2 regions of the Martelella soudanensis genome follow, and region 2 is predicted to be linked to the other one. Evidence: riboswitches for the same ligand, from Rfam matches in the RefSeq annotation. Region 2 holds a riboswitch; the other holds the start of a gene.
What was found. Region 2 has a riboswitch for S-adenosylmethionine ahead of HQ843_RS23910 (O-succinylhomoserine sulfhydrylase). Riboswitches for the same ligand answer to the same signal wherever they lie in the genome.
Positions count from the first base shown of each region.

Region 1: linked by a shared signal. The riboswitch ahead of HQ843_RS12165 (homoserine O-succinyltransferase) and the one ahead of HQ843_RS23910 (O-succinylhomoserine sulfhydrylase) in region 2 are both predicted to bind S-adenosylmethionine.

Region 1 is NZ_CP054861.1:2,551,767-2,556,965, forward strand. It holds gene HQ843_RS12155 (YdcF family protein) at 1-738, opposite strand, end outside; gene HQ843_RS12160 (aldose epimerase family protein) at 754-1,791, opposite strand; gene HQ843_RS12165 (homoserine O-succinyltransferase) at 1,850-2,782, opposite strand; SAM riboswitch at 2,842-2,919, opposite strand; gene HQ843_RS12170 (LysE family translocator) at 2,959-3,591, opposite strand; gene HQ843_RS12175 (heavy-metal-associated domain-containing protein) at 3,761-3,964, shown strand; gene HQ843_RS12180 (heavy metal translocating P-type ATPase) at 4,207-5,199, shown strand, end outside.
Region 2 is NZ_CP054861.1:4,997,181-5,002,379, reverse strand. It holds gene HQ843_RS23920 (APC family permease) at 1-1,102, shown strand, start outside; gene apaG (Co2+/Mg2+ efflux protein ApaG) at 1,564-1,959, opposite strand; gene HQ843_RS23910 (O-succinylhomoserine sulfhydrylase) at 2,025-3,209, opposite strand; SAM riboswitch at 3,243-3,320, opposite strand; gene HQ843_RS23905 (2'-deoxycytidine 5'-triphosphate deaminase) at 3,391-4,479, shown strand; gene HQ843_RS23900 (YggT family protein) at 4,482-4,772, opposite strand; gene HQ843_RS23895 (MFS transporter) at 4,912-5,199, shown strand, end outside.

The sequences.
Region 1 (5,199 bases), 2.4 Mb from region 2:
CGCCCATTCCCTCAAAGCCGTCGAAAGCATCGCCGCGTTGACCATCGGCTTGTCGTGGCTGAAGGCGAAACGGACATTTCCGTCGGTGCGATAGTCGGCCGGCCACGGCGTCACCTCCATGCGCTGGCGGCGGAACTGTTCCACCGACCGCGGCATATGATAGGCCGACGTGATCAGAAGGCAGCGGGCGTCTCCCAGGTCATGCTTCTCCAACAATGCCGCCGTCAGGCTGGCGTTTTCCGCCGTGTTGCGCGCGCGCGGTTCATAAATCAGCCGTTCTCCCGCAATGCCGTGATCGGCGAAGAACCGGGCGGCGGGAGCGGCCTCGCCATTGATATTGCCGGAGAGTGCATTGTCGCCGCCGGTCACCAGGATCTTCATCTGCGGATAAAGCCGCGCGAGCCTGAGCGCCTCGATATAGCGGTCGGCCGCGCGGGAGAAGACATAGGTCCCGCGCCGCGCCGAAATGTCGGTGCTGATGCCGCCGCCGAGCACGATCGCCAGGGCCGGCGGCGTCTCGAGCGCCGGCCGGGCAAACCGGTTTTCGAGACCCGCCATCAGCATTGTCCCGATATTCGTGAAACAGGCGATGCCGAGCGTGACGACCGCCAGCGCGGCAAACGCCGCCGCTGCGTCGCTCCGCGAAAAGACGAGGCAGACAAGCGCGACCAGCATTGTCAGGAATGCGAGGGCGAGCGGCTGGCATATCATCCAGAACAGTTTTGAAACGACAAACATCCGGCCGCTCCGGCCTTACTCCGGACCCTTTTTCGCCTCGCTCTTGCGGAAGGCATAGTCGGTTTCCTGCCGAAGAACTTCGCCCGGGCGCAGCACGGCGTTCGGAAAACCCGGATGGTTGACGGCGTCGGGCCAGACCTGGGTTTCGAGACAGAAGCCGGCGAACGGTCCATAGGGAAAGCCGCTCAGCCCCTCCGGGGTCTCGTCCAGCTTGAAGGCGGTGTAGAACTGTACGCCGGGCTCGGTGGTCAGCACATCCATGGTGACGCCGGAGGAGGGCGCGCGCACGCTGATCACCGGGCGCTTTTCCATGCGTTCCGACGACAGGCAGAAATTATGGTCGAACAGCACCTGCCGGCTGTTGGGATAATCCCGCTTCATCGGCTGGGGCTTGCGGAAATCGAATGGCGTACCCGCCACCGGTTCGATCGCGCCGGTCGGGATCTGGCGCTCATCGGTTGGTAGGTAATGTTCGGCGGCGATCATGAGCTGGTGTTCCAGCGTATCCGTGCCGTTGCCGAGATTGAAATAGCTGTGATTGCAGATATTGGCGATCGTCGGCTTGTCGGTGGTGGTCTCGTAGACCACCGAGAACACGCCGCGCGATTTCAGCTGGAAATGGGCGCGGATCGTGCAATTGCCGGGAAAGCCGCCCCGGCCGTCGCGATCCACGATCTTCAGCGTCACCCGGTCATCGCCGATCTCCTCGAATTCCCAGAGGCTGACGCCGGTGCCGTCGCTGCCGCCGTGGAGATTGGTGATGCCGTTTTCATTGCATTCGACCTGATATTCCGTGCCGTCGATGGTGAAGCGTCCATCGGCGATGCGGTTGGAGGAGCGTCCGGGCGTGGCGCCGAAATAGGGCGAATAGTCGAGATAATGCTCGAATGTTTCAAACCCCAGAACCAGCGCGTGAGGATGTCCCTCAAGACGCAGGTCCTGCACCACCGCGCCCCAGTTCAGGATATTGGCGGTCAGTCCGCCGCCGGAGATCGTGACCCGTTGCACCGCCTGTCCGTCGCGGGTTTTTCCGAAGACCTGGGGCGTATTCATTGTGTTTCTCCGCGAAATGTCATTGCGGCGCGGATAGTGCGCCGGAAAGCAGAGCGCTTCAAGCGCTCTGCCGGTCGGTCCCGATTTCTTCCAGATGATAGGGCGTGGTCTGGTAAACCTCGTTGATCCAGTTGCCGAACAGAAGATGGGCATGCGAGCGCCAGCGGTTCTGCGGCATGCGGTCGGGGTCATCGTCGGGGAAGTAGTTATGCGGCAGGTCGACCGGCACATTGGCCGTAACGTCGCGCCGGTACTCGTCGCCGAGCGAGTTCGAATCATATTCGATATGATTGAACATGTAGAGCCGGTTGGCGAATTCCTCCTGGGCAAGGCACGGTCCGACCTCGTCGGAATCGATCAGGATCTCCATGCCGGGCGCGTTCGCCAGTTCGTCGCGCCGCACTTCCGTCCAGCGGGATACCGGGACCTGGAAATCGTCGGCAAAGCCGTTGAGATAGATCGACGCCGGTTTCAGGTTGCGGTGGCGATAGATGCCGAAGGCCTTCTTGTCGAGCAGATGTTTCGGCACTCCATGGAAGTGGTAGGCCGCCGCCATCGCGCCCCAGCAGATATTCATCGTCGAATGGCAGTTGGTGGTCGTCCAGTCGAGGATTGTCTTCAACTCGTCCCAGTAGGTGACTTCCTCGAAATCGAGCGTCTCGATCGGCGCGCCGGTGATGATGAAGCCGTCGAACTTGCGTGTCGAAACCTCGTCCCAGGTGTTGTAGAACGACAGCAGGTGTTCGATCGGGGTGTTCTTGGCCTTGTGGCCGCCGACCCGGATCAGCGACAGCTCGATCTGCAGCGGCGAGGCGCCGAGCAGGCGGGCGAACTGCAACTCGGTCTTGATCTTGTTCGGCATGAGATTGAGCAGCCCGAAGTGGAGCGGGCGGATATCCTGCCGCTCCGCAACCGTTTCCGTCTTGACCCGCACGCCTTCGGCAATCAGCGTTTCATAGGCGGGCAACGTGTCTGGAATCTTGATAGGCATGTTCACATCCGTACAAACAGAAAACCGGCCGCGTCCAAATCGCAGGCCGGTCCGAATGGGCTTCCGCTCGCTCGGCCCTTTAGCGACTTGTTTAACGTGGCTGCAAGCCGGCCGGCCAAATCACCACGAGGAAGTCCGTAGATAGCGCCGCAAAGGGCGAACGTCAATATTCCTGGTCACGCGGCCGAGCGCCGCCATGCCGCCGTGGCGATGCCCATGGCCATCAGCGCGCCGCCACCGAGGCGAGGCAGGAAAGCGTTGACGGCGGGGGAGGCGAGTTTTTCCCGCAACCTGTCTGCAAGCAGCGCATAGGCGAGCGTGTTGAGCGCGGCGAGGCCGACGAAGGTCGAAATCAGGATGACGAATTGCGGCACGAGGGGCGCTTCCGGCTTCACGAATTGCGGCACGAAGGCGATGAAGAACACGATCGATTTCGGGTTCAGCGCGGTCACCATCAGGGCATGCAGAAAGACATGCCGGGGGGAAAGCGAGGCGGCGGCGGACGATGGAACGGCATCGCCGATCCCTTTGCTGCGGAACAGCCTGAAGCCGAGATAGACGAGATAGACCGCGCCGACCCATTTCAGCACGACGAACAGTTGCGCGGACGCCAGCACCAGCGCGCCGAGGCCCGCAAGCGAGGCGGTCATGGCGATGAAATCGCCAAGCGCGACGCCCGCGACCGTTGCCAGCGCCACCCGCTTTCCCTGGCTCAATGCGTAGCTCAGCACCAGCAGCACCGTCGGCCCGGGGATCAGCAGAAGCGCGGTCGAGGCGGCGGCGAAGGCCAGCCAGATATGCAGGTCCATGATCGTTTCCTTCCGGGCATTGACGCGGTTTCGATGAGCAAAGACAGAGCTTCTGTCGGTTTTCAAGCAGTACTTGCAAAAATCTTCAACGGTGCTCTTGACCTTCCAGTCACTGGAAGCCCCATCTCTGCTGCAACGAATGCCAAAAGGAGCCAGAAGGAGAATGACGATGACCGAGACCCTGAAAATCGAAGGCATGGGCTGCGGCGGCTGCGTGACGACTGTGACGAAGGCGCTTTCCGCCGTTCCGGGCATTTCCGACGTGGCCGTCAGTATTGAAAAGCACGAGGCCCGCTTCTCCCTGAACGCGCCGGCAACGCGCGAACAGGCGGTCAAGGCCGTCGAGGATTCGGGATACGACGTGAAGGGGTGAGACGACCGGGGGAGGCAGCTTATTGCCTGACCCTTGTTTTGAATTGAAGCGCCGCAGCCATCAATCTCCCCCCGTGAGGGGGAGATGTCGCGAACGCGACAGAGAGGGGTGAACCCTCTCAATGTACTCAGAATTTGCGGTTGTCGCTGCACCCCTCTCTACCCCTGTCGGGGCATCTCCCCCTCAAAGGGGGGAGATTGTTTGGAGCGAGTGGCCACCGTCCGCCAGGAAGAAAACCGACCATGGAACAGACCATCTCGACGGCAAAGAAGCCGACCCACATCACCCTCCCGGTGACGGGCATGACGTGTGCCTCCTGTGTGGGCAGCGTCGAGCGGATCGTGGGCCGGGTGGAGGGCGTCTCTGGGGTTTCCGTCAATCTCGCCACCGAGACGGCCGATGTCACGCTCGCCGATCCGAAGATCGCTGGCGACGTCGTCGCGGCGATCGGGAAGGCCGGCTATGGCGTGGCGCTCGAAACCGTCGAGTTCGGCATCGAGGGCATGCACTGCGCCTCCTGCGTCGGCAATGTCGAACGCGCGCTGATGGCCGTGCCGGGCGTGGTTTCGGCGCATGTCAACCTTGCAAGCGAGCGGGCGACCGTGAAGGCCGCGGCGGATATCACAGCGCTTGCCGCCGCCATCGAGGTGGCGGGCTACACCCCGCGCCGCATCACCGACACCACCGCCGAGACCGAGACGCATGCGGATATAAGGGCGAAGGAACAGGCCGCGCTGAAGCGCGATTTTCTGGCGGCGTTCCTCTTCACCCTGCCGCTGTTCGTGCTGGAAATGGGGTCTCACCTGATCCCGCCGCTCGGCCACGCCCTGATGAACGCGGTCGGCATCTTCCCTCTGCATATCCTCTATTTCGCGCTGGCGACCATCGTCGTGTTCGGTCCCGGCCGCCGCTTCATCCGCCAGGGTGCTGCCTCGTTCAGAAGACTGTCGCCGGACATGAACGCGCTGGTGATGATCGGCTCGCTCGCGGCCTGGGGCTATTCCACGCTGGCGACCTTCATGCCGCAGCTTTTCCCGCAAGGGGCCGCGCAGGTCTATTTCGAAAGCGCCGCCGTCATCGTCACGCTGATCCTGCTCGGTCGCTATCTGGAGGCCAAGGCCAAGGGCCGCACTTCCGCCGCGATCACCCATCTGATGGGCCTGCAGCCGAAAACGGCGCGGGTGGAACGCGACGGCGCGACCCTCGATATCCCGATTGCCGATGTGAAGCATGGC
Region 2 (5,199 bases):
CGTCGTCATCGTCGCGGCCCGGTTCGAGCCCTCGAACTTCACGTCCGCCGGCGGTTTCGCGCCGTTCGGCGTTCCCGGCATTTTCGCTGCCGTTTCCACCGGCGGCGTGGTCTTTGCCTTCATCGGCTTCCGCCATGCGATCGACCTTGCGGGCGAGGTGCGCGACACCCAGAGGGTTATCCCGCTGGCGCTGATCCTGTCGGTGCTGATCTGCCTTGCGGTCTATGTCGGCCTGCAGATCGCCTTCGTCGGCGCCATCGACCCGGCCTCGCTTTCGGGCGGCTGGCAGACCATCGAATCGACCCATGAGCTCGGTCCGCTCGGTGCGCTCGCGACCTCTGTCGGCGTCTTGTGGCTTCTCAGCATGCTGAATGTCGCGGCCGTGGTTTCGCCCGCCGGCAGCGGCCTCGTCTCGGTCAGTTCGAATGCGCGCCTGGCGCTGGCGATGTCGAACAACGGCGTGTTTCCGCGCCTGTTTGCCAAGCTCAACGAATATGGCGTTCCGCTCTGGGCGCTGATCCTGAACTATTTTGTGGCGCTGTTCATGCTGATCGTGCTGCCGTTTCAGCAGATCCTCGCGCTGAACAGCGCGGCGGTCGTATTGTCGTTCATCGCCGGTCCGGTTTCCATGGTCGCCTTCCGCTATCTGGCGCCCAATGCGCACCGCCCCTTCGTGGTGCCGGCCGCCGGTTTCATCGGCGCCCTTGCCTTCGTGATCGCGAGCCTGATGATCTACTGGTCCGGCTGGAGCACGATCTGGCTTTTGCTGGCGTTGCTTGCCGTCGGCGCGGTGCTGTTCCTGCTGCGCTTCGCCGTGATCGGCCGGGAGGATCTGGAGCCGATGAGCGCGGTGTGGTTCGGCGTCTATATGGCCGGCCTTACCGTCATCTCCTATCTCGGCGGTTATGGCGGCGGTCTCGGCGTTATCCCGCACCCGCTCGATTCGGTGCTGGTCGGCCTGTTCGCGGTCGTGATCTTCCTGATGGCAATCCGCGGCCGCGTTTCACAGGACGTCTTCGACCGCTTCCGCCGCGAGCAGCACGAGATCGAACGCCAGGAATATGACGGCGACGACCTTGAGGACGCGATGACGCGGGAGTAGTCCCCTCTGTCTGGCTCCAGAGCGTCGGACGAAAAAGTGGTTACCGGTTTTTCGTTAGCCCGACGCGTCAAAATAAAGAATCTGGAGCATCGGGCGATGCACCAGGCCCGATCCGCCCTTGCTCATCGACGGGTGGTTCGGGTTGTTGACAAACCGTGCGTATTCGCGGCATCGCCTCCCTCTCCGCCGTCATCCCGGCCTTGAGCCGGGATCCAGGGCCACTTGCGATGAGCAGAGCAGAGAGACCTTGCGCGTAAAATCCCTTTTTTGAGATGCACCACAAGCGGCCCTAGATGCCGGGTCGAGCCCGGCATGACGGACGAGTTTGGGGAGCACTTTGTCATAAGCCTGAACCGTCCTTCCACATCGACGGATGGTTCGTTATGTCTCCTTCTCCGGTCAAGCGCCCGTCGCTTTAGGCCCAGCGGTTGTTCGCGAAAACGAAAAGCCTTCTCGTAAAATCAATGCCGGCTTCGTATCTCATAGGGCGAATCCAGGGAGAAGGCGGGGATGTCGATCTTGAGGAGCCGGTCGTCGGCGGTCTTGATGATGTAGTGGCCGACCATGATGCCGGAGGGCGTATCCAGAGGGGCCGCGGACTGGTAGCTGTAGCGCGCTCCGGCCTCGATCATCGGCTGCTTGCCGGCGACGCCGGAACCCGACACGGTCTCGACAATCCCCTCTGCATTGGTGATCGTCCAGTGGCGGGACAGAATCTGGATGCGCTCGTCGCGGTGATTGACGATCTCGATCTCGTAGGCCCAGACGAAGTGCCTGTCTTCCGGCATCGAGTGGCCGTCAAGGAAGCTTGGCCCGACGCTGACCTCGATATCGTTGGTGATTGCCCTGTAGGCCACTGATACTCCCCGGCTAAAGCCTTGAGCGGCTGCGGTCACGCAACCGCCCATCAGGGCAATGTGGCTCAAGCTGGCAATTTCGCAAGGGCCTGGGCGAAATCCTCGATCAGATCGTCGGTATCCTCGATGCCGGCCGAGAACCGGATCGTGCCGCCGGTAATGCCGAGTTCCAGGCGTGCTTCTTCCGCCAGGTTCTTGTGCGTCGTGGTTGCCGGATGGGTGATCAGGCTCTTGGCATCGCCGAGATTGTTGGAGATCGAGACGATATCCAGCCGGTCCTGCAACGCGAAGGCCGCATCCTTGCCGCCCTTCAGTTCGAAGGCGACCAGCGAGGAGCCGGCGGCCATCTGCTTCTTCACGATATCGGCCTGGGGATGGTCGGCGCGGCCCGGATAGATGACGCGCGCCACCTGTTTCTGGTCGGCCAGAAAATCGGCGATCCGGCCCGCGGTCTCGGTCTGCTGGCGCACCCTGAGCGGGAAGGTCTCCAGCCCCTTCAAAAGCAGCCAGGCATTGAACGGCGAAAGCGCGGGGCCGGTGTGGCGGAAATAATCCTGAAGCTCTTCCTCGATCCATTCCTTCGACGACAGCACTACGCCGCCAAGGACCCGGCCCTGGCCGTCGATATGCTTGGTCGCGGAATAGACGACGATGTCGGCGCCAAGCTCCAGCGGCTTCTGGTAAAGTGCTGTGGCAAACACGTTGTCGACCACGGTGCGGGCGCCGGCCTGTTTGGCAAGGGCTGCAACGCCGGCGATATCGACCACTTCCAGCGTCGGGTTGGTGGGGCTTTCAAGGAAGAACAGTTTGGTATTGGGGCGGATCGCGGCTTCCCAGTTGGCAAGGTCGCGGCCATCCACCAGCGTGCATTCGATGCCGTATTTCGGCGCCAGCGTTTCGACCACCCAGCGACACGAGCCGAACAGCGCGCGGGCGGCGACGATATGGTCGCCGGCCTTCAACTGGCACAGGATCGCGGCGGAAACGGCGGCCATGCCGGAGGCGGTGGCGCGGGCATCTTCCGCGCCTTCCAGCGCGCACATGCGCTGCTCGAACATCGCATTGGTCGGGCTGCCGTAACGGGCATAGATGAAGCCTTCTTCCTCGCCCTTGAAGCGGGCCTCGGCGGCGGCGGAATTTTCGTAGAGAAAGCCCTGCGTGAGGAAGATGCCCTCCGACATTTCGCCATACTGCGAACGGAGGCTGCCACCGTGAACGAGCTTGGTCTGAGGACGCCAGGACTTTTTCATCAAATCTCTCCAAACAAAAAAACCGGTCGCGCGGGACCGGTTCACCCGGTCTTTTAGCTAGTTGTTTAACGTGGCTGCAAGCCGACCGGCCAAATCACCACGGGTATAAAGGCGGCATAATCCCTATAACCGCTTGCGTCAATTCTGAAACCTTGGTTTTGTCGCGCGACAGGAGCAAAACATGTCACAAAAGCCCGGAATTCTGGCCGATCGTGCGATCGCCAGCCTGTTTGAGAGCGGCAATCTGATTGCAGCCGTGCCGCGCGATCACGACCAGATCCAGCCGGCGAGCCTCGACTTGAGGCTCGGACCCAAGGCCTATCGGGTGCGGGCGAGCTTCCTGCCGGGCCCCGGTCACAAGGTCGAAGACAAGCTTTCCCGCCTCAGCCTGCACGAGATCGACCTTTCCGAGGGCGCGGTGCTGGAGACCGGTTGCGTCTATATCGTGGAACTGATGGAGGCGCTGAAACTGACGGACGGGCTGTCGGCCTCGACCAATCCGAAAAGCTCGACCGGCCGGCTCGATATCTTCACCCGGGTGATTTCCGATTACGCGCAGGAATTCGACATCGTTCCGGCGGGTTACGAGGGGCCGCTCTATCTCGAAATCTCGCCGCGCACATTCCCGGTGATCGTCAGGCAGGGGTCGCGGTTGTCGCAGATCCGCTTCCGCACAGGCCAGTCGGTGCTGACCGAGGAGGCGCTTCTGGCGCTTCACGAGCGCGAGACACTGGTGGCGAGCGAGATGCCGAATGTCTCCGGCGGCGGGATCGCGCTGTCGATCGATCTGGCGGGCGAGGGGCTGGTCGGTTATCGCGGCAAGCACCACACCGGCGTGATCGATGTCGACCGCAAGGCCGGCTACGACATTCTGGATTTCTGGGAACCGATCCAGGGCCGCGGCAAGGGCGAACTGATCCTCGATCCGGACGAATTCTACATTCTGGTCTCGCGCGAGGCCGTGCACGTGCCGCCGCTGTGTGCTGCCGAAATGACTCCGTTCGATCCGCTGGTGGGCGAGTTCCGGGTGCATTATGCCGGCTTTTTCGATCCCGGATTCGGCCATGCAGGCGCCGGCGGCAGGGGCGCGCGCGCCGTGCTGGAGGTGCGCAGCCACGAGGTGCCGTTCATCCTCGAACACGGCCAGATTGTCGGCCGGCTGATCTACGAGCACATGCTGGAAATGCCCGAAACCCTTTATGGCGCGGGTCTCGGCTCAAACTATCAGGCGCAGGGCCTGAAGCTCTCCAAGCATTTCAGGGCCGGCTGAGATCAGTAAAGGCGCGGGATGACGCCGGTCAGGATCAGGCGCTGCAGGAAGAACACGATCAGAAGCACGATCACCGGCGAAATGTCGATGCCGCCGAGATTGGGCAGGAAATTGCGGATCGGCCGGTAGACCGGCTCGGTCACCGCATAGAGCATGCGTCCGATCGAGTTGATGAACGGGCTGTGGGCATTGATGATGTTGAACGCAAAGAGCCAGGAGAAGATAGCGCTGGCGATGATCACCCACTTATAGATTTCAAGGGCGTAGTAAATCGTCTCGAACAGCGCGATCATGAAGGACTCCCGTTTTTTCCTTGCAAACATTTAGACATTCAATTCTAAACGGGCAAGGGGCGGAGGGTTTTGTCCGGTATTTATTGCCGGGGCCAGGACTTACCTCGCGCAATGTATCTCCCCGGAAAGCTTGTCGCAGATGAACGTTTCCCAGTCCGGCGCCCGTTTCGACGCCTTCCGCCACAAAGGCTATTCCCTTTATTTCTTCTCGCGTTTTCTGGGCACGTTCGCGGTCCAGATCGTATCCGTCGCTGTCGGCTGGCAGATGTATGACGAGACCGGAAATGCCTTCTATCTCGGTCTCATCGGCCTGTTCCAGTTCCTGCCCGCGCTGCTTTTGACGCTGGTGACCGGCACGGTTGCCGACCGCTACAACCGCCGCGTGATCGCGGCGATCTGTTTTGCGGTGGCGACCGCCTGCGCCGCC